DNA from 2 places in the Enhydrobacter sp. genome. Region 1 is predicted to be linked to the other one. Evidence: riboswitches for the same ligand, from Rfam matches in the RefSeq annotation. Region 1 holds a riboswitch; the other holds the start of a gene.

Region 1 (21,956 bases):
GCCGCGAGCCGGGCGACATAGTCGATGCGGTCCGGTTCGGGCGCGTGCCGGATCGCGGCGAATTCGAGACGCGGATCGATGGGTGCCTCGGCCTTGAAGGAGACCGCACGCGTCAAAAGCCGGCCGTCGAGCTCGGGCAGCACCACGTTCATCGCAAGATCGGCCGGCGAGAGTCCACGTCCCGATTCGCGCCACGCCGCCCTGGCGCTGCCCGACAGCACGACCTGCAGCACCGGCACGTCGGCGGCGTCGAGCACGGTCGTGTCGTCCTCGCGCAATGCCGAGAAGGCCGTCGTGTTGAGGATGACCGCCGGTCGCCGCGTCTCGATCAGCCGCGCCAGCTCGGCTTCGATGGCTCGGTCCTTGAGGCTGCCGACAGCGATCGCAAGCGGCGCAAGACCCTGGCGATCGAGCGCCTCCATCAACGCCGTGACCGGCGCCATGTCGCCCGCCAGCAGATTCGCCCGATAGAAGACGATCAGCGCTGCCGGGCGATCGTCCTCCCTGTTGCCGAGAACGGTGATCGGCCCGACCGGCACCGGCGGCGACCAGTCCATGTCGCGGCCCAGCATCGATCCGACGCAGCGCAGAGCCTGCCGCAGATTGTCGGGACCGCCCTCGCGGAAAAAGCGATCGAGCACCGCAAGCCTGTCGGCAGGCAAGGTCGACATCGACGCGAGCCGCGGATCGGCCCGATCGTCACCGGGCAGCGCCGCGAGCAAGATACCGTTTTCGCGCGCGGCGTCGGCGACATGCTCCAGCCCGTAGCGCCAGTAGTCGAGCCCACCCAGGCAGCGCACAATCACCGCGCGCGCTCTGGCCACGACCTTCTCGACATAGAGATCGACCGACATGGGATGACACAGCCGCTTGAGATTCGCCAGCCGAAGGGTCGGGAGCGACTCCGGCTCCTGCTGCCACGCTGCGGCCAAGGCGGAGAGATCGCTGTCGGAAAAGGACAGCACGACGACTTCGGCCGGCGACTGGCCGAGATCGATTGCGACGTCGGCTTCGTCGAGGGTCGCAAGCTGTGTCGCGAGGACGTGCATGCCTTGTTTCCCGTCAGCCTGCGACCAGCGCCTCGATCGCCGCCCTGTCGAGACCCCGCTCGCCGATCACGACGAGGCGTCCCTGCCGTGCTTCCCCGGCAGCCCAGCGGCGGTCGAACTGATGCTGGAACCGGGCGCCCACACCCTGCACCAGAAGCCGCATCGGCTTGCCGTCGATGTCGACGAACCCCTTCACCCGCAGGATGTCGTGCGCCATCGCCACCTTCCTCAGGCGCTCGATCAGGACCTGTGGTCCGTCGAACGAGGGCAGGTCGATGATGAAGGTGTCGAAGTCGTCATGGTCGTGCTCGCCCTCGGCGTCATGATGCGACGGGCGGCGGGCGAGATCGGCTTCAGCACCGGCTCCAAGACCCAGCAGCACGGCGACCGGCACCCGGCCGTTCTCGGCCTCGACGACCTTCACCGCCCGCGGCAGCGTCTTGCCGATTTCGCCGACGACGGCCTGACGCTGTTCGACGGACATCAGGTCGGCCTTGTTCAGAATCACGAGGTCGGCGCAGAGAAGCTGGTCCTCGAACACTTCCTCGAGCGGATTGTCGTGATCGAGCGATCGGTCGTTGGCGCGTTGCCGGGCGATGGCGTCGGGGTCGTCGGCGAAGCGGCCCGCCGCGACGGCCGCCCCGTCCACCACCGTCACGACGCCGTCGACGGTGACGCGCGAGGCGATCTCCGGCCAGTTGAAGGCCTTGACCAGCGGCTTGGGAAGAGCGAGACCCGACGTCTCGATCACGATGTGATCGGGCGGCGAGGGACGGTCGAGCAGGCCTTTCAGGGCCGGCACGAAGTCGTCGGCGACGGTGCAGCAGAGGCAGCCGTTCGCGAGCTCGACGATCGCATCCTCCGGGCAGCTCTCGACGCCGCAGCTCTTCAGGATCTCGCCATCGATGCCGACGTCGCCGAACTCGTTGACGATCACCGCCAGCCGCCGGCCGTGGGCATTCTCCAGAACATGGCGCACGAGCGTGGTCTTCCCGGCCCCGAGAAAGCCCGTGACGATGGTGCACGGCACCTTGGCGAACGAGGTCATTGTTCTACGGACTCCGGATGAGGAACAGGCGAAACACGGGCAACGGGACCGCAGACGAACACCGTGACGCCAGGCACGCTCATGGAGCCGGCTTCGCGTCGAGGCATGGCGTCAAGGCGCCGGCCGGCGCGCGAGCCTCGGCCACAGCAGGCCGACCGTGACTCCGATGAGCAACCAGAGGGACGCCTGGACCGCCAGCGACAGCGCCGCGAACCGGGCTGCGATTTCGGGCGGCACGCTGCTCTCGAGGTCGTGCGGCCGCGGCGCGCCGATGAGGTGAGGCGTCAGCAGCACGGCCAGCGCCACGACACGCAGGAAAGCCCTGTCCGTCTTGAGGAACATCCAGATGGCGACCGCCGTGGCGCAGGCCGTCCCGACCCACCAGACCTGCCGGGCGACGAGATCTCCGGCGGCACTTCCGGGCAATTCCGGCGCCAGACCGGCGGCAGGGGCAAGCCCGAAGGCGACGAAGCCGGCGGCGGCCCACGCCAGGGCACGGCGTTCGTCGATCTGCTCGCCGACCGCAGCCATCGCCGCGACCAGCAGGAGGGCGAAGCCGACGGCGGTCACGACGGTCGCGAGCGATGTGTAAAAAAGACGCGGAAGCCCGTCGGCAGGCTTCCAGCCTTCGTCATGCCCCCCGTGCGCATGAGCGCCGTGCCCCGTCTCGAAGACTTCCGCGGCGACGATCAGCGGTGTCGTCGTCACCTGCTGAAGGGCGGCGACCAGCAGCCCCGCCACGAGGCCGGCGAGAAGGCCCACCGACAAAATCCTTGCAAGCACTCCGGCAGCCTCAATGGCAGGGGAAGCTCAAGCTGTGCCGCGCGTCGTGTGCCGCGTTGTGGAGCAGTTGGGGCTGGGCGAAGCCGGCAAGGAACACCAACACCGTGCCCAGCACAGCAGCGACCAGGGCCGCCCTGAGGGTTTCCTGTCGTTCGGTCGATCCGGCTACCGGTATGGACGTGCTTGCCATGTCATCCTCCTCGACCGCCCCTCCGGCGATCCGAATGCAGAAAGCGACGGCAGGTATCCTGGCTCTCGGATCTTCGCCGCAGGCCACCTTCCCGGTTTCCCAGTGGTATGCAGGCCTTTGGCTAGCCGATGACAGTTGCGGGGGCAGCCGCGGATTGGGGCGTCGACGCCCTTCACCACGTTCCCTTTTGATCCCCGTGGGGAACCGTCGCCCCGCTTGATAAGGGCCGGCCGGCTTGCTGACAAGGGCTTTGCCGTCCATTTTGGCCGCATGACGACGGCAAACGACGAAGAGACGCGGCACAAGGCCAAAATGGCTCACCGCAAGGCGGTCCAGGATGCCGAGGTGGCCGGCAAGACGATCGAAAAGGGCCTGTTGATCGTGCATACCGGCAAGGGCAAGGGCAAGTCGACGGCGGCATTCGGCCTGATGCTGCGCGCGCTTGGCCGCGGCTTCCGCTGCGGCGTGGTGCAGTTCGGCAAGGGGATGTGGCAGTCGGGCGAGCGCACCGCGATCGAGCGGTTCGGCGATCAGGTGGAATGGCATACTCTGGGCGAGGGCTTCACCTGGGAGACACAGGACCGCGCCCGCGACATCGACGCGGCAAAACGGGCATGGGCCGCGGCGCGGAAGCTGATGGCCGATCCGTCGATCCGGCTGATCGTGCTCGACGAGCTCAATATCACGCTGCGATACGACCATCTCGACGTGAAGGAGGTCGTGGCGGCGCTGCAGGCCCGGCGCACCGATCAGCACATCGTCGTCACGGGCCGCAATGCCAAGCCTGAGCTGGTCGAGGCCGCCGATCTCGTGACCGAGATGGCGCCGGTGAAGCATCATTTCGCCGCTGGCGTGAAGGCGCAGGAGGGCATCGAGTTCTGATGGCGGCGCGCGCCCTCATGATCCAGGGCACGGGCTCGGATGTGGGCAAGTCGCTGATTGTGACCGGCCTCGCGCGCGCTTTCACGCGGCGCGGGCTTCGCGTCCGGCCCTTCAAGCCGCAGAACATGTCGAACAACGCCGCGGTGACGGCCGATGGCGGCGAGATCGGCCGCGCCCAGGCACTGCAGGCCCGCGCCGCGCGGGTAGCGGCAACGGTCCATATGAACCCGGTCCTGCTGAAACCCCAAAGCGAGACCGGAGCGCAGGTCGTGGTGCAGGGCAAGGTCGCGGGTGCCACCAAAGCGCGCGACTATCAGGCGATGAAGCCAAGGCTTCTGTGCGCCGTCCTCGACAGCTTCGGCAGACTCGCCCTCGAGGCCGATCTCGTGCTGGTGGAAGGCGCCGGCTCGTCGTCGGAAGTGAACCTGCGCACCGGCGACATCGCCAACATGGGTTTCGCGCGCGCGGCGGACGTACCCGTCGTGTTGGTGGGCGACATCGACCGCGGCGGCGTGATCGCCAGCCTGGTCGGCACGAAGGCCGTGATCGATCCCGCCGATGCGGCGACGGTCGTGGGCTTCATCGTCAACCGCTTCCGCGGCGATCCCTCGCTGTTCGGCGACGGCCTCGAGGTCATCGCCGCGAAGACGGGCTGGCCGGCGCTGGGCCTCGTGCCCCATTTCGACGCCGCGCACCGCCTGCCGGCCGAGGATGCGCTGGGCCTGCCGACGGCGCCTCGCGGCCAGGGCCTGAAGATCGCAGTCCTTGCCTATCCGCGCATCGCCAATTTCGACGACTTCGATCCGCTCCGACTGGAGCCGTCGGTGAACCTCGTCTTCGTGCGGCCGGGCGAGGCGCTTCCGGGCGACGCCGCACTCGTCATCCTGCCGGGCTCCAAGGCGACGATCGCCGATCTCGCAGCGCTCCGGAACAGCGGCTGGGACATCGATATCGAAGCGCATGTCCGACGCGGCGGTCATGTGCTGGGGATTTGCGGCGGCTATCAGATGCTGGGCCGCAGCGTCGCCGATCCGCACGGCATCGAAGGTCCGCCCGACACGGCGGCGGGACTGGGCCTCTTGCCGGTCGACACCGTGCTGGAAGGCGGCAAGGTGCTGGTCGAGGTCGCCGGCGAGACGGCTGCCGGCAGCGTGCCGTTCAAGGGGTACGAAATGCATGTCGGCCGCACCACCGGTGCCGTCCGGCCATTGCTGCGACTCGACAACGGGCACGATCAGGGAGCCGTGAGCGCCGATGGCCGCATCGCCGGCTGCTACATCCACGGCCTGCTGACCGACGACCGCCAGCGCCGCTACTGGCTGCAGCGCCTGGGCGGCATGGCGTCGCCCTTCGACTACGAAGCCGACCTCGAGGCGACGCTCGATCTGCTGGCCGAACATGTCGAGGCGCACATCGATTGCGACCGCCTGCTGGCGCTCGCGCGCATCCCGCACCTCACATCGTCAGGATAAGCGCGAGCAGCACGAGCAGCAGCACCGCCATCTGGAGGCCGCACGCCGTTCGATAGAGCGAAAGCGCGCTGCGGATATCGCGCGCCGTGGCGATGGTCCTGCCGCGTCCCAGCCAGGGACCGTCGACCCGCTCGCCGTCGTAGCTGCGCGGCCCCATCAGCCGCACGCCGAGAGCGCCCGCCATGGCCGCTTCCGGCCAACCGGCATTGGGCGAATCGTGCCGCCCCGCGTCTTGCCACGCCGCCATGCACGCCTGCCGCGCCGAGAGGCCCGGCCGCAGCAGCGCCGCCAGGGCCAGCCAGAGCGCGGCGAGCCGCGAGGCCGGCAGGTTCACGAGATCGTCGGCGCGCGCCGCGGCCCAGCCGAAATGAAGATGGCGTGGCGTCTTGTGGCCGATCATGCTGTCGGCGGTGTTGATCGCCTTGTAGGCCAGCGCACCTGGCAGGCCAGCGACGGCCATCCACAAAAGCGGCGCGACCACGCCGTCGGAAAAGCTCTCGGCCAGGCTTTCGATGGCGGCACGGCTTATGCCCGCCTCGTCGAGATCTTTGGTATCGCGCCCGACGATCATCGCCACCGCCGCGCGGGCCGCCGCCAGTCCCTTGCCCTCGAGCGCTTCGGCCACCGCCGCGACGTGCGAATCGAGGCTGCGCTGCGCCAGCAACGTGCTCGCCAGCACGGCCAGGACGACGAACGCCACGATCGCCGGCAACACGAGATGGAGGAGTGCGGAAATCAGAAGCCCCGTCAGCAGGCTGCCCGCCACCAGCAGCAGAAGCAGCGCCACGCCCTGCAGGCGTTGCTGGAGATCGGAGTCGCCGGCCGAATTCCACGTCCGGTCGCCCCATGTTATGACCCGCGCGATCCAGGTCACCGGGTGGCGGATTGCGCGGAACAGGCGGTCGGGATAGCCGACAGCCGCCTCGATCGCGGCGGCAAGAAGGGCGAGGCCGACGAACATGATCCTGTGCCTATCATGGCGGTTGCCAACGTGAAACAAGACGCAAAAGTCGTGCACGGGGGCGACCTCGACCTGGCCCGCCGCCGCTTTCCGCAGGCGCCCGAGCCGTGGCTCGACCTCTCGACCGGCATCAATCCCACCGCCTATCCCGTCGAAGCCGTCGCCGCCGAGGCATGGTCGCGCCTGCCGGGCCGGGCCGACGAGCAGGCGCTCCGCATTGCGGCGGCGCGGCGCTTCGAGGTCCACAATCCTGCGACCATCGTCGCGGCGCCGGGCACGCAGGCGTTGATCCAGCTTCTGCCGCGACTCGTGCCGCAGGCCCGGGTCGCGATCGTCGGGCCTACCTACGAGGAGCATGAGGTTTGCTGGCGGCGACACGGCCACGACGTGACGGTCGTGAGCGACCTCGCCTGCGCCAACGGCCATGACGTCGCGATCGTCGTCAATCCCGACAATCCCACCGGCCGGCTGCTGCCTGTGGCCGAGCTCGCGACGCGGCACGCGATGCTCGTCGTTGACGAAGCCTTCGTCGACTTCCTGCCCGCCGCTGCCAGCCTTGCGCGCGACCTGCCGTCGAACGCGGTCGTGCTGCGCTCCTTCGGCAAGACCTATGGACTCGCGGGCCTGCGGCTGGGCTTTGCCATCGCCCGACCCGACCTCGCCGACCGGCTGCGCACGGAATTCGGACCCTGGCCCGTCTCTGGCCCGGCGCTCGCGATCGGCCGCGCCGCGCTCGCCGACGATGCCTGGTTCCGCGCGACGACGGCAAGGTTGAAGGAGGACAGCTCGCGGCTCGATGCCATGCTTGCGAAGGCGGGATTTACGTTACTCGGCGGCACGCCGCTTTTCCGCCTGGCGCGGCATCCGCACGCAGCCGGTATCGTCGAGCGATTAGGACAGCAGGGCATTCATGTCCGGGCCTTCGCTCACGAGCCGCACTGGCTGCGCTTCGGCCTGCCGGGAAGCGATATGGCGTTTCGCCGACTCGCCGCCGCCCTTGGCATTTGAGTCGGGTACCGCGCTGCGACCGGTGCCAGCACCAACGCGCAAATTTTTATATGAGCTTATACTGCCTCTGAAAAAAAGCCGAGTGCAGTCCGCCATTGGGCGGTCTCGCGGCGATATGTTGTGTGATTTGCGCGTTGTCCGAACTGTTTCCAGCGACCATCAGCATGACAAGATTTGCCGGGATGGTCTTAATTGTCTCCCGTTCCAACAGTTCATCGAGAATGGCTTCTGGCTCACCCTCGGGAACAGCAACCCAATACCTCAAAGCTTTGAGCATGCTTCGCGTTTGGGAGTCATGTGCCCTGTAATCGCCGGCAACATAGTGCGTACCCAGAGTTTCGATCCGGGCTATGCAGATTGGTTCTCCGGCGGCATCCGGATCCTCTGCACTATGGTCGGTATGCAGACCATGCGGTTCGGGCACTGTAAATTTGCCATACGCATAGTGCTCTTTGCGATACCGCGCAGAAGGGATCAGGACGCCCATCATCTCATCGACATCGTCATTGAAGAGGCGCACGTAGGCCGCCATCGTGTCGGGAGTACCGGCGACAAACTTTTCTACGAACCAGGCGTCGTTGACATAGACGGTGTTGACACCGTTGAACTGCTTCGCGTGTTCGTAGATCGCTTTCCTTGCTTCCTCACGGAAGCGGGCAATAGGCATGGGCAAGTGAGTATGCACTTCGCGGTCATTGAAATCTTCGTGCATGCGCTCAACGAGGGACCAATGGTCAGAAGAGAACTGCACTGGCTCCAAAATCTTTAGCCTGGGCTGCAGCGCCACCCATGCCTGATGAAGAGATGCCATGACCTTTCTGTCGGACATTTCTGCGTCATCCTGAGCGCAGCAGCACGGTATGCTCGGGCGAAAAGGAGAGCGTCACGGGGGCGCCCTCGTCCAGGAGATTGGTCGGCGGGCGGCGGACGATCAGACGGCCGCAGGCGCATTCGACGATGTACTGCACGAAGTCGCCATGGAACATGCGCTGGCGCACGGTTCCCGCGAGCTGATTGTCCCCGGGCCGGGCGACGAGATCGATATAGGCGGTGCGTACGGCCACCTCGCCCGAGTCGCCGCGGGCCGTGGTGGCGCCGTTGACGCGCAGCGTGGCTCCCCCTTCGGCTTCGAAGACGTCCGATCCCGTCAGCCGGCCCTTCAGGATGTTGGCCGAGCCCACGAAGTCGGCGACGAAACGGCTCATCGGCCGATTGTAGATGTCCTCGGGAGTGCCGATCTGCTCGATCGAGCCGACATTCATCACGATCACCCGGTCGGAGATGGCGAGCGCCTCCTCCTGGTCGTGCGTGACATAGACCGAGGTGATGTCGAGCCGGCGCTGCAGATCGCGCAGCTCCACACGCATCTCGGCGCGCAGCTTGGCGTCGAGGTTGGAAAGCGGTTCGTCGAACAGCACCACGTTGGGCGAGAAGGCGATTGCGCGGGCGAGCGCCACGCGCTGCTGCTGGCCGCCGGACAGCTTCGAGGCGGCGCGGTCGGCGAGATGCCGCATCTGCACGAGGCCCAGCGCACGGTCGACGTTGGCCGCAATGTCGGCCTTGCTCTGCTTGCGCACCTTGAGGCCGTAGGCGACGTTGTCGAACACACTCATGTGCGGCCATACGGCGTAGGACTGGAACACCATGGATACGCCGCGCTGCTCGGCCGGCACGTTCTTGCGCGCCGTCGCGTCGAACATCGGCTGGCCATCGATGCGAATGCTGCCGCTGGCAGGTTGCTCGAGACCGGCGATCGCGCGCAACGTCGTGGTCTTGCCGCAGCCCGAGGGGCCGAGCAGCGTCAGATGCTCGCCGCGGCCCACGGTGAAGCTGACGCCGTTCACCGCCGTCATGTCGCCGTAGCGAATGACGAGGTCCTCGAGTTCGATCCGGATCACGCCAGTTCCTTCGTCATGCCGCGGGTGAGGCGGAAGAGGATGATGAGAGCCACGATCACGCTCGCCGTCTGAATGAGAGCCATCGCCGCCGTGAGCTCGGTGCCGCTCGAGGCGAAGGCCGACACGATCGACGGCGCGATCACCTTGGCGTTGGGGCCCATCAGGAACACCGAAACGCCGAGCTCGCGCACGCAGGCCATGAAGATCAGCAGCCACGCGGCGAGAATGCCGGGCCGCAGCAGCGGCAGCGTCACGCTGCGCATCTGATAGCCCCAGCTCGCGCCGCAGACGCGGGCGCATTCCTCGAGGCTCCTGTCGATCTGCAGCACGACGCCGGCGAGCGTACGCACGCCGAGCGGCAGCATGACCGTGAAGTAGCCAAGCGCCAGCAGCCACAGCGTGCCGTAGATCGGGATCGGGATGTTGAGCCAGGCCCAGAGCAGCGCTAGCCCGAACACCATGCGCGGCACGGCCTGCGGGAACATCACCAGATACTCAATGGCGCCGCGGCCCCTGAGCTGCGAGCGGTAGATCGTCCAGACGATCAGCGCCATCACCATCACGCCCACCGTCGCGACGCCGAGGCCGAGCGTCAGGCTGTTGAACAGCGCCGTGCGCACCGGGCCGAGGCCCAGCGCCATACGATAGTTGGCCAGCGTGAACTCGGCCTGACTCAGGATGACGGTCGCGAAGCGCTGCAGCGAGGTCAGGATCAGCGCCCCGATCGGCAGCACGACGGCAAGAAAGATATAGAGCAGGCACACGCCCAGCAGCAGCCAGGAGAGCCGCCCCATGTCCATGGTGCGCGGGCGGAACGCCTTGCCGGTGATGGTGGCGAAGCTGCCGCGCCTCACCATCCAGCGATAGAAGGTGAGCATCCCGAACATGACGACGAACAGCGCCAGCCCCATCGCCGCGGCCCGCCCGTAGTCGGGCGGATAGGAGAGCGTGGACTCCCAGATCGAGGTGGTGATGACGTAGATGCGGGCGGGAATGCCGATCACCAGCGCGGCCGCGAACGAGCCCAGCATCTCGGCGAAGACGAACAGCGTGGCGCCGAGCACGCCGGGCATGACCAGCGGCAAGGTCACGGTGAGCGCCGTGCGCAGCTTGCTCGCCCCCATCACACGCGCCGACTCCTCGAGCGCCGGGTCCATCGACTTCATCGAGGCGGAGATCATGACGAACGCCACCGTTCCCTCGAACAGGGCCATGATCCAAGCGATGCCGAACTTCGAATAGACGTCGACGATGTCGCCGCCGCCCCCGACATAGTGCCAGAGCTGGTTGAAGAAGCCGCTCGTGGGCGCGGCCAGCACGGCCCAGGCGAGCGCGCCGACCAGCGGCGTCATGTAGTAGGGCAGCTCCAGCAGCCGCTCGAGGCTGTCGCGGCCCGGCACGTTGGTGCGCGTCAGGATCCAGGCGAGGGTGAAGCCGATCAGGATCGCCATCACCGTCGCCATCACCGCGATGCTCACGGTATTGGTGAGGATGTAGAGGTCCTCGTCGAACATCTCGATATAGTTCGAGATGCCGTATTCCTCCGGCGGGAAGGCGAGTGCGTCGCCGACGTTCAGCGACTCCTCGACCAGGAACACCAGCGGCAGGAGGATGAGCAGGGCCACCGCCAGCACGACGGCGCCGGTGACGACGGGCTGCCAGTTGCGGGCGGGACGACCGGCCGCTTGGGCGACGCCTGAGTCGGTGATCGCCGTCAAAGGCGGCTCAGTGACGGGCGCCGACGATGCGATTCCACTGCTTCGCGAAGGACGGGCGATCCTTCTCGAACGCCGTCCAGTCGGCCGGCACCAGGAGCTTCATCTCCTTGAGCGGAACGCCGCCAGCCGGCGGGGGCACGTCGTCGCGCGGCGAGTGCAGCAGCAGCGCTTCCGACAGCGCCTTCTGCCCGACCGGCGAAAGGAACCAGTCCATGAAGAGCTGCGCGGCGTTGGGATGCGGCCCGTCGGCCACGATGCCGTAGGTCTCCGGGACGGTCGGCACGCCGGTTGCCGGGAAGACGAAGTCGAGCGGTGCTCCCTTGGCCTTGAACTCGAGATAACCCGAATACTGCGCGCCCATGATGACCTTGTCCTGGCCGTCGACCAGACGGCCGTACTGCTGGACGTAGGAGTCGAAGGCGCGCGGCTTCTGCTCGGCGAACTTCTTGAAGTAGTCGTCGCCCAGGATCGGCTTCAGCGTGTACCAGACGCCGTGCTGCAGACCCGAGTTCGAGACCTTGACGCTGATCCCGTCCTTCCACTTGGGATCAAGCAGGTCCTCCCACTTCTTGGGCGCTTCGGCCGTCGGCACGACCTTGGGATTGGTGGCGAGGCCCGCCATGATCACCGAGCCCCAGGTCCAGTAGCCTTCCGGCGTGCTCTTGTACTCCTTCTTGAAGGCGGCCATCTCGGGCGAGATGTACTGGGTGAATCCATTGCGCTTCTGGAAGTCGAGGATCATACCCATGTCGGAGAGCTGGATCACGTCGACGAGGTAGGACTTGGCCTGGCGCTCGGACAGGAGCTTGGCATAGAGCGCGCCGGCCTGCAGGCGCACATAGTTGGTCTTGATGTTGGGAAAGGCCTTGTTGAAGGAGGCCAGCAGCTTGGCTTGGCCGGCATCCGGATCGGTCGAGTAGAGAACGAAGGCGCCCTCGGCCTCGGCCTTGGCGACGTCGGCGCAGGTCTTGAAACCGTCCATCTGGCGCGGCTTGTCGCAGAGTTTGGCCTGCTGGGCCGACACCGTCCCCGTCCAGGCCAGCGCACAGGCCGCCAGGCTCGCGGCAGCAAGAAGCTTCATCGTCTCCTCCCCGAGTGCTTGTTTTCGGCAGCGGAGCCTAGAGGTCGCCGACAGTCGATTCAATCGCTTCAATCGCTGTGTCGCGACAGCGGCGGTCGTTATCTCTGTTGCAGAGCGATATCCGGCCGATCGGTCGTGATCTGCCGCAAAGGTCGCGCCAGCCAGCCGGCAAGCTCCGTCGCCTCGTTCGGCACCCAGACTCCGAGTCGATCCGGCCCCAGCCGCTGCAGGCAGCGATCGAAACGCTGCGCCAGCAACCCCTTCTCCACGGCAACCATGCAGCCCTCGATGGCCGTCAGACGGTCGAGGGCGAGATCCAGCCCGCCCAGCATCTCGGCCGAACGCCGATCGAGCGAGGCGAGAACGCGCTGCGCCGGTCGCAGCCGCCGCACATTTTCCAGCACCTGCGGCACGAAGCATGTCAGGATGGCTTCGTCGCGCATTCCTCGCCCGTCGAGCAGGGCGATCAGGCGCCGCTCGAGCCCCGCATAGGGCCGGCCGGCCGCGTCGGTCTTGATCTCGATCTGCAGCTCCATGCCCGAGCCGGCGAAGATGTCGAGCACCGACGCAAGCCGCGGCACGCCTTCGCCATTGCCACCGCGCAGCTTCGTCGCCGCGAGCTCGGCGGTCGTGCGATCGGCGACGGCGCCCGTGCCCTCGGTCGTGCGCTCGAGGGTCGGATCGTGGATCACGACCAGCTCGCCGTCGTGCGCCAGATGGACATCGAATTCCACCGCGTCGATCCCGAGCGCCCTGGTGCGCCTGAAGCCCTCGAGGCTGTTCTCCGGCCAGAGGTTGCGCGCGCCGCGATGGCCGACGATCAGCACGCGCTCACTTGCCGGCATCGACCAGCCCCTTCACCAGCCAGCGTTGCAGCGCGATCACGACAATCACCGGCGGCAGCATGACGAGCAATGCCGCGTTCATGGCGACGTTCCAGGCGGGCTCGGTATCGGACTGCGGGATCAGGTCCTTGAGGCCGATGACGGCGGTCGCCATGTTCTTGTCGGTCGTGAACAGCAGCGGCCACAGATACTGGTTCCAGCCGTAGAGGAAGAGAATGATGCCGAGCGCCACGATGTTCGACACCGACAGCGGCAGGAGCACGCTGCGGAAGAAGCGCAGCGGCGAGGCGCCGTCGATGCGCGCGGCCTCCGCCAACTCCTCGGGCACGGTGAGGAAGAACTGGCGGAACAGAAAGGTGGCGGTGGCGGAGGCGACCAAGGGCAGGATCAGCCCGCCGTAACTGTTCATCATGTTCCAGTCGAGCGTGACCTCGATCCCCAGCCAGCGACCAAGGTCGAGCGCGTCGATCAGCCACTGCAGCGGCAGCGCCACGTTGGCCACCGCCTCGTAGGTCGGCAGGATGCGCACCTCGACCGGCAGCATCAGCGACACGAAGATCAGCCAGAAGGCAAGCATGCGCCAGCGGAACCGGAAATAGGCGATGGCGAAGGCCGACAGGAGCGAGACGGCGATCTTGCCGACCGCGATGCCCGCCGCGACGATGAACGAATTCACGAACAGCCGGCCGAGATTGCCCTTCTCCCAGGCCGCCCACGCATTGGCGAAAAATTCCCGTCCGGGCAGCCAGGGCGGTGGCACGGCCAGCACGTCGCCGACCGTGTGCGAGCCGACGACGAAGGCGAAGTAGATCGGCAGGCAGACCAGCAGACCGCCCAGGATCAGGATGCCGTGGCAGGCGATATCGATGCCGCGCGTGCGCTCGACCATGTCACACGTCGTAGTTCACGTTCCGCTCGACGTAGCGGAACTGCAGCACGGTGAGCACGAGGGCGAAGATCATCATCAGCACGGACTGAGCGGCTGACGAGCCGAGATCGATGTGCACGAAGCCGTCGATATAGACCTTGTAGACCAGGATCATGGTGGCCCCGCCCGGTCCGCCATGGGTCACCGCATCGACGATCGCGAAGGTCTCGAAGAAGCCGTAGACGAAGTTCATCACCACCAGGAAAAAGATCGTGGGACCGATCATCGGCAGCGAGATGCGGGCGAAACGCAGCAGCGGCCCCGCGCCGTCGACGGCGGCCGCCTCCAGGAGCGACGGCGGCACGGAGAGCAGAGCTGCGATCAGGAAGATGTAGTCGTAGCAGATGTGCTTCCACGACGCGGCGAAAGTCACCAGCAGGAAGGCGTCGATGCCGTGCCGGTTGGGATCCCAGTCGATCCCCAGTCCATGGAGCACGAACGAGATCGGCCCGACAGCGGTGTTGAAGAGGAAGGCCCAGAGGATCCCGGCGATGACCGGTGCGATGGCATAGGGCAGCAGGATGACACTGCGATAGAAACCGCGCCCGCGCAGCACGCGGTCGGTGGCGAAGGCCAGGACCAGCGCCATGACGATGGTGAGGGCATTCTGCGCCAGCGTGAACCAGAAGGTGACGCCGATCGAGCTGCGGTACTCGGGGCTCTCGATCAGGCGCCGGAAGTTGTCGAGCCAGACGAACTGGACGCTGTTGCCGAACGGATCGGTGAGAACGAAGGATTGCGACAGCGCCCGCAACGCCGGAATGAAGAAGAAGAGCAGCAGCACCAGCAACTGCGGCAGCAGCAGGAGAAGCGGCAGGCGCGCCTCGCGGAAGTGGGCGCGCTTCAGCCCGCGCGTGCCACCCGCCGGCGCCACTCTCCTCCGCCGGGGCGCGGTGACGACCGGCCCCGGCAGCGCAGGTGACAGGCTAGTACTTGCCCGCATTCAGCTTCTCGAACTGCCGCAGCAGCTCGTTGCCGCGGCGTACGGCGTCGTCCAGCCCCTGCTGCGGCGTCTTCTTGTTCGCGAACACCGACTCCATCTCCTCGCGCAGCGCGAAGGTCGCCTGGGTGTAGTTGCCGAAGTGGAAGCCCTGCGAGTTGGGCGTCGGCGTGCCGCGCTCGAGCTGCAGGATGGCGATCTCACGCGTCGGATGATCCTTGTAGTAGCCCTCCGACTTGGCCATTTGATAGGCCGTCTTCGAGATCGGCACGTAGCCGGTCACCTTGTGCCACCAGACCTGCAGGTCGGGCTTGGCCAGGAACTCGAGGAAGGCGGCGACGCCGTCATATTCCTCGGGCTTGTGGCCTTTCATCACCCAGAGCGTCGCGCCGCCGATGCTGCTGTTGCGCGCCGTGAGATCCGCCTCTTGCGGCAGATAGGTGGCGCTCCACTTGATCTCGGCGTTGCGCTCGATGCCGCCATGCGCGGCGGTCGAGGCGAAATAGGTCGCGCACTTGCCGGAGGTGAAAAGCTGCTGCGGGCTCAGGCCCTGGCCCGCGATCTGGATGATGCCGTCATTGACCCACTTCTGCAGGCGGCCGACCTGCTGCACCAGCCGTGTCTTGTTGTACACGAACTCCGTATCCAGCCCGTCGTAGCCGTTGGATTTCGTACCCCATGGCTGGTCGTTCACAGTGCTGTAGTTCTCCATCAGGCTCCAGAAATAATCCCCGGCAAGGGAGGAACCGCACTCGGCGATGCCCTTGCTCTTGATCGCATAGAGCTGCTTCTCGAACTCGGCCCAGGTGTCGGCCGGTGCGGCGAAGCCGGCCTTCTCGAACTGCTCCTTGTTGTAGAACAGGATCGGCGTCGAGGAGTTGAAGGGCATGCTCATCAGCTTGCCCTTGTACTGGTAGTAGCTCGCCACCGGCTTGATGAAGTCGGAGAAATCGACCTGCTTCTTCTTCTCGGTCATCAGATCCTGCACCGGCACGATGGCGCCGGACAGCAGCATGGCCATGAAGCCGCGCTCGTAGATCTGCACGATCTGCGGCGCCTTCTTGGCGCGATAGGCCGCGACCGTGGCGTTGATGACCTCGTCGTAGTTGCCCTTGTGCGTGGCGACAACCGTGTATTTGGTCTGCGAGTCGTTGAAACGCTTGACGATCTCGTCCACGCGCTCGCCCAGCACGCCGCTCATGGCGTGCCAGAACTGGATCTCGATGCGCTGCTGGGCGACCGCGCTCGCGCCGCCGCCGGCGACGGCGCTCGCCGCGAGCAGTCCCGTGAACAACGACCTCTTGGTCAGGTTCATGCTTTTCCTCCCTGCATTGAACGATCAACCGGGGCCGCGTCGCGCGCAGGCCCCCAGAATCCGCCGGCGGCAAACAGATCGGCGACGGCCCGGTCGAGCCAGCCGAGGTCGTGCAGCAGATCGAGCCCGGTGTAACGGCGACGGATCAGCCGCGCCCGCGCGTAATCCGTCGCATGCTTCTCGAGGGGCACGCCGACCGCGCCGGCCCGAGACGGCGCGCCGACCGCGTCGAGCCACTGCCGCACGGTCGCCGCCCGAGGCAATCTCTTGCGCAGGTAGCGGAGTATCTCCGGCCAGTTGTCGCGCAAAGCGCGCAGCCGGCGCTCGACCTGCGCCGGCGACGCCGCTTTCGCCGCCGTCTCGACAGCGGCGTTGGCCGCCATGAAGGAAAGCGGGAACGAAGCCTGCACGTCTGCTCGCAAGGCCGACAGGGAGGGCGCTCGCTCGGCGAGCCGCGCCGGGTTGATCGCCCCGACATCCTGCCACTGCAGCCATTCGTAGGCGGCCAGCATGGAGAGGCAGCCGACGCCGACACAGGCGCCGTGCGAGACCGGCTCGCCGTCGACCGCCACCTCCTCCATCTCCCAGAGATGGGCGAACTGATGGTCGCTGCCGCTGGCCGGCCGCGAGTTGCCATGCGCCTGCATGGCCAGCCCCGACATCACCAGACCGCGCATCAGGCCGCCGAGCGCAGTTCGGTCGCCGGCGCGGATCGCGGCCGGATTGCCGAGCCAATCGTCCAGATGGTCCTGGACCATGGCGAAGGGACCGGCATTCAGGCTCTCCTCGCCCAGAGCGTCGGCCACGATCCAGTCGACGCCCGCGACCAGCTTGCCCGCTAGATCGCCGTAGCCCCACGCCGCCATGATCGCCGGCGCCTCGGCGATCACCTCGAGGTCCGCCACGATGGCGACGGGCGCGGCACAGGCGAGCGTGCGCTTGAAGCCGCCCTCGCGCAGGGCGGCGCCGGACGCCGCGTAGCCGTCCATCGATGCGGCGGTGGGCGCGCAGACATAAGGAGTTTCCGCCTGCCCGGCCGCATGCTTGACGAGATCGTTGATCACGCCCGAGCCGATCGCGATCGGCAGCAGCCTGCCGGCGCGAAGGCGCCGGGCGAGATCGCGCGACTGCTCGGCGCTCGGCTTAACGCGCGGATAGCCGCTCATCACGATCGGCTCGGCCAGGCCGATCCGCGCGGCTTCGAGGATGGCGGCCACGCGCCGGCCCGCGGCCGCCCAGGTGTTGTCATCGGCCACCATCACGTAGGTCTCGGCCGGCGCCGTACGCGTCAGCACGGCCGGCAGCGCCTCGAGGCTACCCGCGGCAATGACGACATCGCGCGTCGTGCCAGCCACGGCGACCGCCTTCCGAAGGTCCGAGTCCAGCCCGTCCATGGCCCGAGGATTATCAACTTTCGCGACATTTGTATAGGATACGATACAAATGTTTTCGGGGTATGACAGGCGCCATGTCGGACGATGACGAGCAGCTCCGGGTGCGCGTGGCCTGGCTCTATTTCATGGAAGGCCTCACGCAGGCCGATATCGCCGGCAAGCTCGGCATCACCCGATTGAGGGCCAACCGCCTGCTGGGGGAGGCACGCGACAGCGGGCTGGTGAACATCCAGGTCAATGCGCGGCTTTCGGGCTGCGTGGCGCTGGAACGCGAGCTGATCGCCGAGACCGGGCTGAAGGACGCCGTGATCGTGCCCACGCCGGCCGACCCCGAGCAAATCTCGGCGGTCCTGGGCAGGGCCACGGCCGACTATCTCGCGCGCCACCTGAACGAAGACCGGGTGCGCGCGCTCGGCATCGGATGGGGCGCCACGCTGCACGAAACCGTACGGCATCTGCATAGCGCCAACCTGCCTGATCTCAGCGTCAACTCCATGATGGGCGGGCTCACCTACGGGTCGGAGCTCAACACCTTCGAGATCGCGAGCGAGTTCGCCCGGCGCATCAACGCGCAGTGCAACTACCTCGCCGCACCGATCTACGCCGGCAGCCCGCGCTCACGCGACACGATCCTGGAACAGGACGTGTTCCGCGATACTTTCCAGCGCCTCTCCTCGATCGACATGGCCCTGATGAGCGTGGGCGATCTCAGTCGCCGCTCGCTGCTGATCCGCTATGGCCTGCCGCGCGACGTGACCGTCGAGTCGCTGCGCGGCGCGGGCGCCGTCGGCGACATCATGGGCACGTTCCTCGATGCACGCGGCCAGCCGGTGCGCCACGCGGTCAACCGGCGCGTGATCGCGATGCCGATCGACCTGCTGCGCAAGGTTTCCACGGCGATCGTGACGTCGGGCGGCCTCAACAAGTCGGCGATCGTGGCGGGCGTGCTGCGCGCCCGCCTCTGCTCCGTGCTGGTGTGCGACGAGGCGACGGCGCGCGCGGCGCTTGGGTTGCTGCGCGGCGGCTGATGTATCTCGGCATCGATATCGGCACGTCGGGCGTCAAGGCCGCCGTGATCGACGAGCAGGACCGGTCCGTGGCCGAGGCGGCGGCGCCGCTCGCTGTCTCACGGCCACGACCGCAGTGGGCCGAGCAGAGGCCGCAGGACTGGTGGCGCGCCGTCGAGCTCACGCTCGATGCGCTGGCTGCGGATTCGCCGGCCGCGATGGCGGCGGTCAAGGCCATCGGCCTGTCGGGGCAGATGCTGGGCGTGACCCTTCTCGACCGGGCAGACCGGCCGCTGCGCCCGGCCCTGCTGTGGAACGACGGCCGCGCCGGCGCCGAATGCCGCGAACTGGAGCGGCGCTTTCACGATTTCACCGAGCGTGTCGGCTGTCGGCCAATGCCGGGCTTCCCCGCCCCCAAGCTTCTGTGGCTCGCGCGCCACGAGCCGGCTGCTCTCGACCGCGCCTGTCGCGTGCTGCTCGCCAAGGACTATGTCCGTCTATGCCTGACCGGCGAGGCCGCCAGCGACCGCGCCGATTCCTCGGCCACGCTGCTGATGGACACGGCCGGAGGCGACTGGGACGACGCTCTCCTTGCCGCGTGCGGCATTGCTCGGACGATGATGCCGCGTCTGGTCGATAGCGCCGAGATCGCCGGTATCGTGCGGGCCGAGCTGGCGGCGCGCTGGCGCCTGCCGGCAGGAACGCCCGTCGCGGGCGGCGGCGGAGACAATATGTGCGCCGGCATCGGCGTCGGCGCCGTCCGGTCGGGCGATGCCTATATCGGACTCGGCACGTCCGGCGTTTATTTCGTCGCCAACGACCGCTTCATCCCGTCGAGATTCGCCGGCATGCATACCCATCGTCATGCCGTGGCCGCTCTCTACTGCCAGCAGGCCGTGGTCCTGAGTGCCGGCGCGTCGCTCGCCTGGGTGGGCGGCCTGTTGCGCGCACCCGATCTTTCGAGCCTGATGGCCGAGGTCGAGGCGGCGGAACTGATCCCCGCCGAGACGCCCGTCTTCACTCCGTACCTGGGCGGCGAACGGACGCCGCACGACGATCCGACCCTGACCGCCACCTTCTCCGGCTTGACTCACGAGACGAGTCCTCTGGCCTTGGTGCAGGCGGTCATGGAGGGCGTGGCCATGGCCTTGGCCGATGGGCACGAGGCGCTGATCGAAAGCGGTGCACGCGTCGGCGAGGTCCGCCTGACCGGAGGCGGCGCCCGCAGCACCCTGTGGGCCCGTCTCGTCGCCGCTGCGCTCGGCATTCCGCTCCGGCTTCAGCCGCACGCGCAAACCGGCCCGGCGCTGGGCGCGGCGCGGCTCGCCCGACAGAGCGTCGGCGGTCCGTTGATCGCCGCCTCCGGCAGCGAAGCGATCATCGTGCCGGTCGAGCCGTCGCTGCGCGAACAGCTCCTGCAGAAGCGCGCGCTTTTCCGCAGACACCTCCACCTTTCGCGCTAAGCTCGGAGCATGAGTCAGGACAATCGCAGCGTGCTCGCCCTCGCCGGCGGGGTGGGGGGCGCCAAGCTCGCGTTCGGCCTCAGTGCCGTTCTGCCGGCCGAGGCGCTGACAGTGGCCGTGAACACGGCAGACGACTTCGAGCATCTCGGCCTCTCGATCTCGCCGGACCTAGATACGGTCATGTACACGCTGGCCGGCGTCGCCAATCCGGAGACAGGCTGGGGCCGACGGGACGAGAGCTGGAACACCATGGCGGCGCTCGAGCAACTGGGCGGCGAGACCTGGTTTCGCCTGGGCGACAAGGATCTCGCCACGCACATCGAGCGCACCCGCCGCCTGCGTGCCGGCGAGACGCTCACGACAGTGACCAGGGACCTCGCCCAGCGTCTCGGCGTCAAGTGCGCCATCGTCCCGATGACCGACAATCCGGTGCGCACCGTCGTCACCAGCGACCGCGGCGACCTCGCCTTCCAGGACTGGTTCGTCCGGCTGCGCTGCGAGCCTGCGGTCGAGCGCGTCCGCTTCACCGGCGCGGACAAGGCGCGCGCCAACCCTGTCCTTCTCGACATGGCCGGCCTGCGCGGCGTGATCTTCTGTCCGTCCAACCCGTTCGTGAGCGTGGCGCCCATTCTCGCGATCCCCGGCGTGCGCACCGCCCTGCAGCGCACGACGACGCCGCGGGTCGCCGTGACGCCGATCGTGCGCGGACAGGCGATCAAGGGCCCGGCCGCCAAGATGCTCGCCGAACTTGGCCACGATGTTTCCGCACTGGGCGTGGCGCGTTACTACAAAGGCCTGATCGACGGCTTTGTCCTCGACCAGACCGATGCGGGCCTGAAGGCCTCCATCGAAGATCTCGGGATCAAGGTGCTTGTCGCCGACACGATGATGCGCACCGACGAGGACAAGCGGCGACTTGCCGTCGCAGCCCTCGAATTCGTGGACGCCCTCGCCCGCACTCTGCAACACTCCTAGCCATGCTTGCCGCTGTCGTTCCGATGAAGTCCCTGCCGCTCGCCAAGGGCCGCCTCGCGCCGGTCCTCGATGCAGCGGGACGGCGTGCGCTGGCGCAGAGGATGCTGGACCATGTGCTCGGCACGCTCCGTCAGGCCGGGCTCCCCTCCATCCGCGTGGCAAGCGGCGCCGGCGACGACAGCGACCTCAATCGAGACGTAACGGAAGCGGCCCGCACGGTGCAGGCCGAAGGCGCGACAGACCTCCTCCTGGTGATGGCCGACCTGCCCTATCTTTCCGTGCCCGACATCGAGGCCCTGATCGAGGCCGGCCGCAAAAGCCCCGTGGTCATCGCCGAGGCCAAGGATGGCGGCACCAACGCGCTTCTGCTGCGGCCGCCGACGGTGCTCGAATTCACCTTCGCCACCCAGCGGCCGAGCGCCAGGCTGCACGTTGAACGCGCACGATCGGTCGGCATCGAGCCCGCCATCGTGCGCCGGCCCGGCCTTTCGCGCGATATCGACACGCCGGCCGATCTGGCCCAGCTTGTCTCCGACCATCCTGTGTACCATGTGTTCCGTCATGTCGCCTGAAGTCGAAAGAATTCTTGCCGAAGCGGCCGATTTGCCGGGCCTGATGAAGAAGGCGGCGGCGATCCGCGATGCCGCCTTCGGCGAACGCGTGACCTTCTCCAAGAAGGTCTTCATCGCGCTCACGCATCTCTGCCGCGACACCTGTGGCTACTGCACCTTCGTGCATCCGCCGCGTCGCGGCGAGGCGGCATACCTCACGCCCGATCAGGTGCTGGAAATCGCGCGCGCCGGCCAGACGGCGGGCTGTGCCGAGGCGCTCTTCACCCTGGGCGACAAGCCGGAGCTGAAATGGAAGCCCGCAGCCCAGGCGCTCGAAGCGATGGGCCATACGACGACGCTCGACTACCTCGCGGCGATGGCCGAACGGGTCTTCAAGGAGACCGGCCTGTTGCCCCATCTCAATCCCGGGCTGATGACGGCGGCCGAC
Region 2 (9,864 bases), 1.2 Mb from region 1:
CCGGCGAGATCGTCGTAGGCGGTGGCGTAGAGCGAGACGTTGTCCAGCACCTGGGCCGACCAGGTGGCGGAGACGAGGTGCGTGCTCTGGGCCGGCTGGAGATAGAAGAACTGGCCGTAGGCCGAGACCGTCTGCACCATGGCGGCGGCGCGCTCGATGCCGTTGTAGGCGACGCTCAGCGAGCCGTACTTGCCGAGCGCCAGGCCGGCGCTGGCGTTGATCTGCAGCTGCGCCGCCGGCTGGCCGTTGGCCGCGGCGATGTCGGCGAAGTTGAAGCTGGCGAAGGTCGCCGAGGCGGCGAGGTTCAAGGGCTGGCCGAGCCGCTGCAGGCCGACCGTGACCTGGCCGCCGGTCCCGCCCGAGCCGCCGCTCACGGCGGCGGCGAGGTTGACGGCGGCGAGGTCGAAGGCGTTCCAGACCAGCCCGGCGCCGCCCATGAAGACGCCGTCGGTGCCCTCGGCATGGGCCTCCACGGTGAAGGCGTCGGACAGGCCGCGCCGCCAGGTGGCCGCGCCCGCGGCGGCGCCGTAGTCGTTGCTGATCAGCCCCCAGTTGCGCCGCACCAGCCCGCCCTCGAGCGAGAAGGTCTGCAGGCCGGGGGCCAGCAGCGAGGCGCTGGCGTAGAACGGCAGCTCGGTCGTCACCTGGCGGCCGAGCGCATTGGTCACGGTCATCATCACCGTGCCGGCGCCGGTGATGACCGGCAGCTGCGGCACTTGGAACGGGCCGGGCTGCACCTCGCGGCTGAGCACGCGGTTGCCGTTGACCAGCACGTCGACCGTCGAGGGCACGGCCACCGTGCCGCTGACCACCGGCAGCGGGAAGGTGACGAGGTCGGGCCGCATCGAGAAGTCGGACGTGACCTGGCCGCCGCCCAGCCGCACCGGGCGGGTCCAGCTGAGGCCGCCGCTGATGAAGTCGCCGGCGCGGTAGCGCATCAGGTCGTCGGGGTCGGAGTAGACGTAGGTCGAATCGAGGCGGATCGCCGAATAGCCGCTGAGCCCCGCCGGGTTGCCGCCGACATAGGCCAGCAGGCCGTTGGACAGCACCCCCCAGGGCGAGAAGGCGCGGAAGTCGAACAGGCCGCTGCCCACCCCCGGGGTGCCGGGGCCGAGCCCCAAGGGATTGGTCGAGCTGGCGGTGACGTCGTAATTGAGGGTGGCGCCGATGCCGCTCTCGACCGTGCCGCCGCTGCCCGGCGTCGTGCCCGCCACCTCGAGCAGCTCGGGCAGCAGCCGCTTGGGCCCGGCCGTGACGTGCAGGGTCTGGGTCGGCGCATCGAGGCGGGCGGCGAAGTCGGGGAGGTCGGCGAGCTTCACCAGCTTGTCCGGGGTCTCGGCGGTGGCCGCGGGGACGCGAAAGCCCAGCTCGCGCAGCGCGTCGCGCCGGGCGTAGAGCGCGCCGTCGCGCTGCACGAACTCGCCGATCTTGCCGGTCGGATAGCCGTTGACCACCACCTCCAGAAGCAGCGTCTCGTCGGCCAGCGCCGGCCTCGGCCGCGCCATCACCGCCGACAGCACGACGATCGCCGCCACCAGCGCCGCCCGCAGGATCGCCCCGCCGTCACCGGCCATTCACGTCACCGGCCATCCACGTCACCGGCCATTCACGGCAACCGGCTGGTCGATCGCCCCGTCCGCGCCGCTGCCGGTGAGGCGCAGGGCGCCGCCCGGCGGCCGGCCGGCCAGGCGCCAGCGCCGCGTCGTGCCGGCCAGCAGATAGGGCGAGACGTTCTTGGTCTCCACCGCCACCGTCGCGCCGCCGGCCGCGCGCAGCGCCAGATCGTGCACCTTGAGATGGCGGGTGCCGTCGTTGACGCCGACCAGGAAGCTCTGCCCGCCCGCGCTCTCGACGTGCCACGTCACGTGCGGCGCCACCCGCGCCTGCGGCAGGACGAAGATCGGGATCGAAAGACGCAGCGCCACCTGCACGATGCCCGGCGCCGCCGGCGGCGGGATCTGGTCGACCAGGATGCGGTAGGTCGCCTCGCGCTCGGCCGGCAGGCGCCGCAGCACCAGCCGGATCACCTGGCTCGCCCCCGCCGCGATCGTCCCCAAAGGCGGGCTGGCCAGCAGCGCGTCGGTGTCGTCCAGCTCCACCTCGCCGTTCTCGTTCTGGCGCCATCCGTACGCCCGCACCTGAAACGACGTCTGACCCGCGCTCATCACCCTCAGAACCGCCGCCTTCTGCCCCGGCGCCAGCTCGATCGTCACAGGCAATACCGTCAGCGCCTGCGCCTGCGCAGACACTGCACCCGAACCCAGGACAAGCGGCGCAGCCATGAGGGCGAGCGCCATCGCACGCAAAACTCTTGCAAGCGCGTTCATCGACAGGCTCCTCGAGAGGGGAAGGAGCTTCGCGGCCTCGTTGGGCCGCAGCGGCAGTTGTGTCGCCTAGAAGCTCACCGTGGCCGTGATGGTATCGGTATACGCGCCCGGTGCGGGGAACTGGCCGGCCGGAATGCGACCGTAGACGGTATTTGCCTGCGCAGCACCGTTGCCGGTGCCGGTCAGCGTGTCGGTGCCGACCGTCTGGCCCCAGTTCTGCGTCCGCGCGGAATCGCGATAAAGGGCATAATTGAGCTGTGCCGCGCCGTTTGCCATGCAGCGCGTGGTCACTGTCGCACCACAGGTTCCGGCGTTGAGGCCGACATTCCACGCCGTCGTATTGGTGCAGGTGACCGTCACGGTGGAAGTGGCGTCCGTCTGCGCCCCGGCATAGGTGCCGAAGGCCAGATTGGTCGCCGAGATGTTGCATGTTGCCTGCACAGTGGCAGTCACCTGGAAAGTCGCCGTCGCCGTGCCGGCCGCTTCCGCGAGCTCCGCCGGCAAACCGACCGCCGCAATGGCGGTCAACGCCAAGCCCGTACGCATAAACCCTTTGCGCAATATGCTTATCATGAGATTAACCCCAAACACCCTGGTCCAATGGTTTGGGGAGTAACATATATCGCACTTTCGCCGCAATACCTTTTTCTGCACTTAGACAGCAATCTTAAAGTGCCGTGGCAGGAATGCCACGGCCTCATTGTGCGGTATCGTACGGGCTGACACCCCCGACCGGGCCCCCAACTCAACCGGACGATCTGACCGTCGTCGTTTCGCAACGAGTGTTTCTGCACTTCTCGTCGCCCACGTGAACGACATCCACTTCCTCCAGGTCCATGTCGTCCGTTTTATGCAACGCTCTCGCCATAAGCGAGCATCCACCCTCCATCGACTTTCAGCCGCTCGAATCGAATGCCGAACACTGCGTCGAGCCGTGGGTCGTGGATCAGGCGGTCGGCGCGCTCGTCGGCCACCACCCTGCCCTTCGCCAGCAGCACGACGCGCTCGAAGAAGCGGAAGGCGAGGTCGAGGTCGTGCACCGCCACGACCGAGAGCCGCTCGCGGCCGCGCGCGGCGAGCGTGCGGATCGCCTCCAGCCGATGGCGGATATCGAGCGCGGCGGACGGCTCGTCGGCGATCAGCACCGGCGGATCGACCACCAGGACGGTCGCCAGCAACACGCGCGCCCGCTCGCCGCCCGACAGCGTCGACCAGCGCCGCGCCTCGAGGCCCGAAAGCTCGAACGCCCTTTTCGTGCGTTCGACCGCACCGGCCGGCAGCGTGTCGGCCCGTGCCGCGCCCAGCGCCAGCAGATCGGCGACGGAGAGATCCCAATGCGGCTCGAAGCTTTGCGGCAGGAAGCCGACGCTGCGCGTCCGCTCGCGGCTCGCGAGCCGGAAGAGGTCGCGGCCATTCAGCCTCACCTGCCCCGCGGACGGCGCCGCGATTCCCGCCAGCGTGCGCAGCAGCGTCGACTTGCCGGCGCCGTTGGGGCCGATCACTGCCACCGAGCCGCGCGGCCCCAGCGCCAGCGACACGCCGTCGATCAGCGTCGCGCCGCCGCGGCGCACGACCAGCGACTCGGCGGCAAGCGCGCTCATGCCCTGAGCCGCCGCGCCAGCAGCAGGATGAAGAACGGTCCGCCCGCGACGGCGGTCACCAGCCCGAGCGGGATCTCGGCCGGCGGCAGGGCGGCGCGGGCGATCGCATCGGCCAGCGTCACCACGATCGCGCCCACCAGCGCCGAAGCCGGCAGCAACGGCTTGTGCAGCGGGCCGACCAGCCAGCGCGCGATGTGCGGCGCGGCGAGTCCCACGAACGCGACCAGCCCGCCGAACGCCACAGCCGCCGCCACGATCACCGACCCGGCCAGCACCGCCTGCGCCACCACGCGGCGCGTGTCGAGGCCGAACGCCGTCGCCATGGTCTCGCCGAGGCCGAGAAGATCGAGCCGGCGCGCGAACAGCAGCGACAGCGCGAGGCAGGCGATCGCGATCGCGGCGAGCAGCGCGATGCCCGGCCAGCTCGGCGTCTGGATGCCGCCCAGCACCCAGCTCATCACCACCTGCAGGCTCACCGTCTCGTCGGACAGCGCCAGCATCAGGAAGGAACGCAGCGCGCCCAGGATCGCCGCCATCGCCACGCCCGCCAGCAGCAGCCCGGCCGCATCGACCGCGCCCGCGACGCGCGCGATCCCCAGGACCAGCATCGTGGCGCCCCAGGCCCCGGCGAAGGCGAGCAGCGGCAGCAGCAGGGCTTGCGGCAGCGCGAGCGGCACCAGGAGCGCGACCGTCGCGCCGACCGCGGCGCCGCCCGCCGAACCCAGCAGGTAGGGCTCGGCCAGGGGATTGCGGAACACGCCCTGGTAGATCGCGCCGCCCAGTCCCAGCAGCGCGCCGACCAGCGCCGCCGCCACGACGCGCGGCAGGCGCCACTCGATCAGCAGCCGGCTCGCCATCGAGGGATCGCCGGCGAAGGCGCGCCAGAGATCGGCGGGCGAGGCCCAGCTCGCGCCGGCGCAGGCCGCGAGCGCGAGCGCGGCCAGCAGGCAAAGCGCGAGGCCGGGCCAGGCTCTCATCGCCCCGTTCTTGCCGGATGGAGAAGCGCCGCGAGATGCTCGATGCCGTCGACCGTGCGCGGCCCGGGGATGAGAAGCTCGGCGCGGTTCACGGCATGGGCGCGGCCGGCGCGCACGGCGCGCAGATCGGCCCAGCCCGGCTCGGCGATCAGCGCCGCGAGATCGCGCGCGCCGCCCGCCCACAGCAGGACATCCGGATCGGCGGCGAGGATCGCCTCGGGCGAGACCTGCGCCAGCATCGCCGTGCCTTCGAGCGCGAAGCGTCCGCCGGCGCGCACGATCGCGTCGCCGGTATAGGTGCCTTCGCGCGCCACCAGCATCAGGCCGTTGCCGAGCCGGCCGGTGATCATGATGGTGCTCGGCGCCGGCTCGGCTGCGAGGCGCGCCGCGACGCGCGCGAGCCTGTCGGCGAACTGCATCGCCACCTCCTCGCCGCGCGCCGTCACGCCCGTCATCCGCGCCACCAGGCGGATGTTGGCGAGGATCTCCTCGACGCTGCGCGTCAGCAGCACCAGGACCGGCACGCCGATCCGCTCCATCGGCTCCACGAGCTGGTGCGCGGCCTGGCGCGCGGGTGTCACGATCACGAGATCGGGCCGGAGTGCCGCGATCGCATCGACCGAGAAGCCGAGCCGCCCGCCCACCGCCGGCCGGTCGAGCACCTGCGGCGGATAGCGCGTGTAGGCATCGATGCCGACGATGCGGTCGGCCAGCCCCAGCGCCGTCACGATCTCGGTGTTCGACGAGAAGATCGGCACGATCCGCCGCGGCGGCGCCGCGAGCGTCACCGCGCGACCGAACGCATCGTGCACCGTGACCGGCTGCGCGTGCGCGAGCGATGCGAGAGACGCGAGGAACAGTGTCATCCCGAGGCGAAGCCGAGGGATCTTTGGCAGTTGCCGACCGAAGATCCCTCGCTGCGCTCGGGATGACACAGTCGTTGTGCTGCCGACAGAGGCGATCAAAACCGCACCCTCACCCCCGCCACCACCTCGCGGCCCATCATCGAGTTGCCGCACGAGCCGTTCTGAGCGGCGAGGTTGGCGCGGCAGGGATTCTGGTCGAGGGCGATGAAGACCGGGTCCTGGTTGACGTCGAGGATGTTGTTGATCGCGGCGAAGAAGGTCACGCCCTTGTGCGGCTCGATCTCGAGGCGCGTGCTCCACACCCAGAAGGCGCTCTTCTCGTACACCGTCACGTTGCGCACCTGGCCCGGGAAGTAGACCGGCGACAGCGCCTCCTCGGTATTGTACCACATCGGTCCGCGCAGCACGCCGAGGAGCTGCACGCTCCACGGCAGCTCGCCGTCGAGCCGCTCGTAGCGCGTGCCGATCGAGAGCCCGTAGCGGTTGATGCGCGTGGCCTGGCTCGAGTTGGCGCCGGTGAGCTCGGCGCCGTAGTCGGTCATGGTGAAGTTGTAGTAGCCGTTGCCGTAGAGGCTCCAGCGCTCGCCCTCGCCCACCGACAGGCCCAGCAGCCGCGGGATGTCGGCCTCGGCCTGCAGCTCCAGCCCCTGGATCAGGATGTCGCCGGGGTTGTTCTGGTACTGCGAGACGACCACGCCGCCCTGCGAGGAGATCCGCACCGACTGGATGCGGTTGCTGATCACGTTCTGGAACAGCGCCAGATCGAGCCGCGCGTTCTTCGTCGCGATCGTGCCGCCCAGCTCGAGCTGATGGCTGGTCTCGGGACTGAGGTTGGGATTGCCGAAGATGGTGTTGCCGATCGGCGTCGTCGTGAAGTTGGCGCCGAGCTCGGTCGCGGTCGGCGCGCGGAACCCGCTCGAGGCGCCGAAGCGGCCGGTCAGCCAGCCTGTGACCTGCAGCGTCGTGCCGACCGACCAGGTCGTGGCCCGGTAGTCCACGCTGCCCGGGATCAGGGTCGGCGCGTTGGGCGTGGCGAGCAGCGAGGTCGTGCCCCAGGTCTGGCGCACGCCGGCGCGCACGGTCAGGCGATCGTCGAACAGCTTCTGCGCATCCTCGGCGTAGAGCGCCCAGACATTGTCGGTCTCGTTGTTGTCCTGCGGCGAGAGCTGCGTGACGGCCGGGCCGCCGGCGCGAAAACGGTACGAGATGATCCAGCTCCGCTCCCAGTCGACGCCGGCCAGCAGCTCGTTGGACGGCCAGAACCTGTAGCGCGGCTGCACGCGCACGCCCTCGATGTCGATCCGGCGATGGTTGTGGTCGGTGAAGGTGCGCGCGGGCGGCGCGATCAGGCTGGTGAGCGGCGACGGGTTGTTGAGGTCGTCGACGTCCTGGACGTAGTAGCCCTGCGCGAAGAGATGGCCGCGTCCGTCCGGCGTCTTGCCGTTGTAGCTCACGTCGATCGACTGGTTGTAACGCGTGTCGAAGGCGAAGATGTTGGCGCTCGAGCCGCGGAAGCCGGCGCCGTAGACGCCGTCGGTGCGGATCGTCGTGTCGATGCGGTTGTCGTCGTCGATCTGCCAGCCGACGGCACCGGTGCCACCCATGCGGCTCCACGCGGTGTTGAGCTCGACCTGGCCGCCGCCCACCTGATAGTCGTCCTGCTTGCCGCCGGAGAGGCCGAGATACCAGTCGACCCCCTTGTAGGTGCCGCCGTTCTGCAGCCTGCCCTCGATCAGGCCGAACGAGCCCGCGTCCATCTCGGCCAGCGTGCCGGGCGCGGTGCGGCCGGTCTTGAGGATGATGTTGACCACGCCGCCCATGTTCTGGCTGCCGTAGATCACCGAGGCCGGGCCGCGCACGATCTCGATCCGCTCGACGTCGGCGACCGAGAGCTTGGAGATGTTGGCGGTGCCGGCGCGATGGCCGTTGATCAGGATCAGCACCTCGCTCTTGTAGTCGCGACCCTGCCCTTCCGTCGCGCCGCCGCGGATGTTGAGCGAGGTCTGGCCCTGGGTCCACTGGCTCATGAAGCCGACGGCATTCTCGGACAGAAGATCGGTCACCGACCTGGCCGTCGACCTGGTGATCTTCTCGCCATCGATCACCTGCACCGTGCCGGCGACGCTCGTCACCGGCTCCGGCCGGCCGGTCGCCGTGACCACCGTCTCCGGCATCACGGCCGCGTCCTGCGCGACGGCAGGCGACAGCCACAGCACACAGCCGGCCAAAGATGCGCCGGCCAAGCGGAAGAAAGACGACGAAGATGGATTCGACAAGACGGACTCGCGGCACAATATCCGTCACCGCAAAGCCCATCAGGACACCCCGCCCGATGCGTTCGCGCGTGACCGCGGTGCGTGGCAGGTCTCCTGGCTCGCGGGTCCTCGCTCTCGACCACCTTCCCGGAACGTCGGACGTTCCAGTGGCACAACGGTCGAGCGCTCGCCGCTTACAGTTGCGGGGGCAGCCGCGGCTTGCACCGCGTTCCCTTTTGATCCCTTGCGGGAACCACGGCGCACTTTCTGGCAGCGGCCATGCACATCGTCAAGGCTCGCCTTCTTTTTCTCGCTCCACACATGGTGTCATCGCTCCGCTGGGGATGACACCGCCCTGTCGATGAGTTCCGCCCGCGCTGCGATGAAGAAGATTGCCATCGCGCGTCGCGCGGCAAACAATGAAGCGATGGAGACGAAAGACATGATCGACGAGCCCCGGCGGCTGATCGCCCTCGTGTCCCTCGCCGCCCTGGCGGCCCTGCCGATGGCCGGCGCGACCGGCACCGCGCACGCACAGGCGCCGCGGCCGCAGATCGATGCGACGGCGCAGCCGATGCCCAGCGAGCCCGCCTTCCGCGATCCCAGGACCGGCCAGGTGTGGACGCCGTCCAATGTCGGCGAGGACGGCAAGCCGGTCGCGCCCGACGACCGCGCCTTCGATCCGCGCAACCAGGCCGCCGCCGCGCGCGGCGTGATCGACCAGACGGTGCCCACGCATCGCGTCGGCTCGGTGCCGATCGCGGCCGGACCGAAGGTGCCGCTGGTCGATATCGACAATCTCTCGCTGCACGTGACGCCGGGCCGCCGCTGGCGCGCCGTGCTCTACCTCAACAACAACTCGGCCAGCACCGTCTCGCCCGTCGTCGCCTGCCAGTTCGAGAATGGCGGCCGCGCCGTCGAGCGCACGCGCGGCCTGCTGCCGCCCACCTCGGGCGGCGAGCGCGTGGGCTTCGCGGTCTACGGTCCGCGCAGCACCACTTTCGTCGACTCGGTCCATTGTCGCGTCGAGCAGCCCTGAGCGCGCCGCCATGCACCCGATGAGCGTCCTGCTGCCGGTGTTCGGCGTCTTCATCCCGGCCCTGCTGCTGCCGGGGCCGGATTTCGTCGCCGTCGTGCGGTCCTCGCTGACGCGCGGCACGCGCGGCGGCTTGCTGACGACGCTCGGCGTCTCGACCGGCCTCGGCCTCTACGCGACGCTGAGCCTGCTCGGCCTTTCCGCGGTGCTGGTCGAGTACCAGTGGCTCACCTGGGCCGTGCGCGTGGCCGGCGGCGCCTACCTGATCTATCTCGGCATCCGCCTCCTGCGCGCGAAGCCCGCGGCATTCGACGAGGGCGTCGCGCGCGGTCCGGTGCGCGGCAATGCGCTGGTCTTCGGCTTCCTGGTGACGCTCACCAACCCCAAGGCGATCGTGCTGTTCGCCAGCGTCTTCGCCACCGCGGTGACCGCCAGCACGCCCGCCTGGCTGATGGTGCTGATGATCGCGCTTGTGGTCGCGAGCGCGCTCGCCTGGTACGCGACCGTGTCGCTTTTCATGTCGTCGGCCCCGGTGATGCGCCGCTTCGCCCGCGCCCGCCACTGGATCGAACGCGCCGCCGGCGCCTCCTTCGTCCTGATCGGCGGCCGCATCCTCGCCGACGCCGGCAAGCCGGTCGGAGCGTAGATGCACCGCCGAACCTACGGAACCGTCAGTGCCGACAAGCGCCGGGAGATGGACGGGCTCGCCTTCGTCCGGGGGCTCGCCGACGGCACACTGCCGCTCAACACCATGGCCGGCACGCTGGGCTACGAGATCGTCGAGGCGGAGAAGGGGCGCGTG

The links. Region 1 has a riboswitch for cobalamin ahead of OJF58_RS06215 (CbtB domain-containing protein). Riboswitches for the same ligand answer to the same signal wherever they lie in the genome.
Region 2: another riboswitch for cobalamin. It lies ahead of OJF58_RS00035 (TonB-dependent receptor); the one in region 1 lies ahead of OJF58_RS06215 (CbtB domain-containing protein).

The regions. Positions count from the first base shown of each region.
Region 1 covers NZ_CP126889.1:1,204,417-1,226,372, forward strand. Annotated here, with positions in the region: gene cobN (cobaltochelatase subunit CobN) at 1-1,049, opposite strand, end outside; gene cobW (cobalamin biosynthesis protein CobW) at 1,063-2,097, opposite strand; gene OJF58_RS06210 (CbtA family protein) at 2,209-2,880, opposite strand; gene OJF58_RS06215 (CbtB domain-containing protein) at 2,891-3,070, opposite strand; cobalamin riboswitch at 3,101-3,294, opposite strand; gene cobO (cob(I)yrinic acid a,c-diamide adenosyltransferase) at 3,341-3,952, shown strand; gene OJF58_RS06225 (cobyric acid synthase) at 3,952-5,424, shown strand; gene cbiB (adenosylcobinamide-phosphate synthase CbiB) at 5,408-6,385, opposite strand; gene cobD (threonine-phosphate decarboxylase CobD) at 6,416-7,393, shown strand; gene OJF58_RS06240 (hypothetical protein) at 7,440-8,222, opposite strand; gene OJF58_RS06245 (ABC transporter ATP-binding protein) at 8,230-9,291, opposite strand; gene OJF58_RS06250 (iron ABC transporter permease) at 9,288-11,009, opposite strand; gene OJF58_RS06255 (extracellular solute-binding protein) at 11,017-12,090, opposite strand; gene OJF58_RS06260 (glycerophosphodiester phosphodiesterase family protein) at 12,189-12,935, opposite strand; gene OJF58_RS06265 (ABC transporter permease subunit) at 12,922-13,824, opposite strand; gene OJF58_RS06270 (ABC transporter permease subunit) at 13,826-14,806, opposite strand; gene OJF58_RS06275 (extracellular solute-binding protein) at 14,790-16,118, opposite strand; gene OJF58_RS06280 (sn-glycerol-1-phosphate dehydrogenase) at 16,115-17,473, opposite strand; gene OJF58_RS06285 (sugar-binding transcriptional regulator) at 17,587-18,540, shown strand; gene xylB (xylulokinase) at 18,540-19,982, shown strand; gene cofD (2-phospho-L-lactate transferase) at 19,992-20,957, shown strand; gene cofC (2-phospho-L-lactate guanylyltransferase) at 20,981-21,529, shown strand; gene cofH (5-amino-6-(D-ribitylamino)uracil--L-tyrosine 4-hydroxyphenyl transferase CofH) at 21,519-21,956, shown strand, end outside.
Region 2 covers NZ_CP126889.1:831-10,694, forward strand. Annotated here, with positions in the region: gene OJF58_RS00010 (fimbria/pilus periplasmic chaperone) at 1,596-2,327, opposite strand; gene OJF58_RS00015 (spore coat U domain-containing protein) at 2,394-2,900, opposite strand; gene OJF58_RS00020 (ABC transporter ATP-binding protein) at 3,176-3,928, opposite strand; gene OJF58_RS00025 (iron ABC transporter permease) at 3,925-4,905, opposite strand; gene OJF58_RS00030 (ABC transporter substrate-binding protein) at 4,902-5,771, opposite strand; gene OJF58_RS00035 (TonB-dependent receptor) at 5,867-7,945, opposite strand; cobalamin riboswitch at 8,113-8,299, opposite strand; gene OJF58_RS00040 (hypothetical protein) at 8,469-9,065, shown strand; gene OJF58_RS00045 (LysE family transporter) at 9,076-9,708, shown strand; gene OJF58_RS00050 (PaaI family thioesterase) at 9,709-9,864, shown strand, end outside.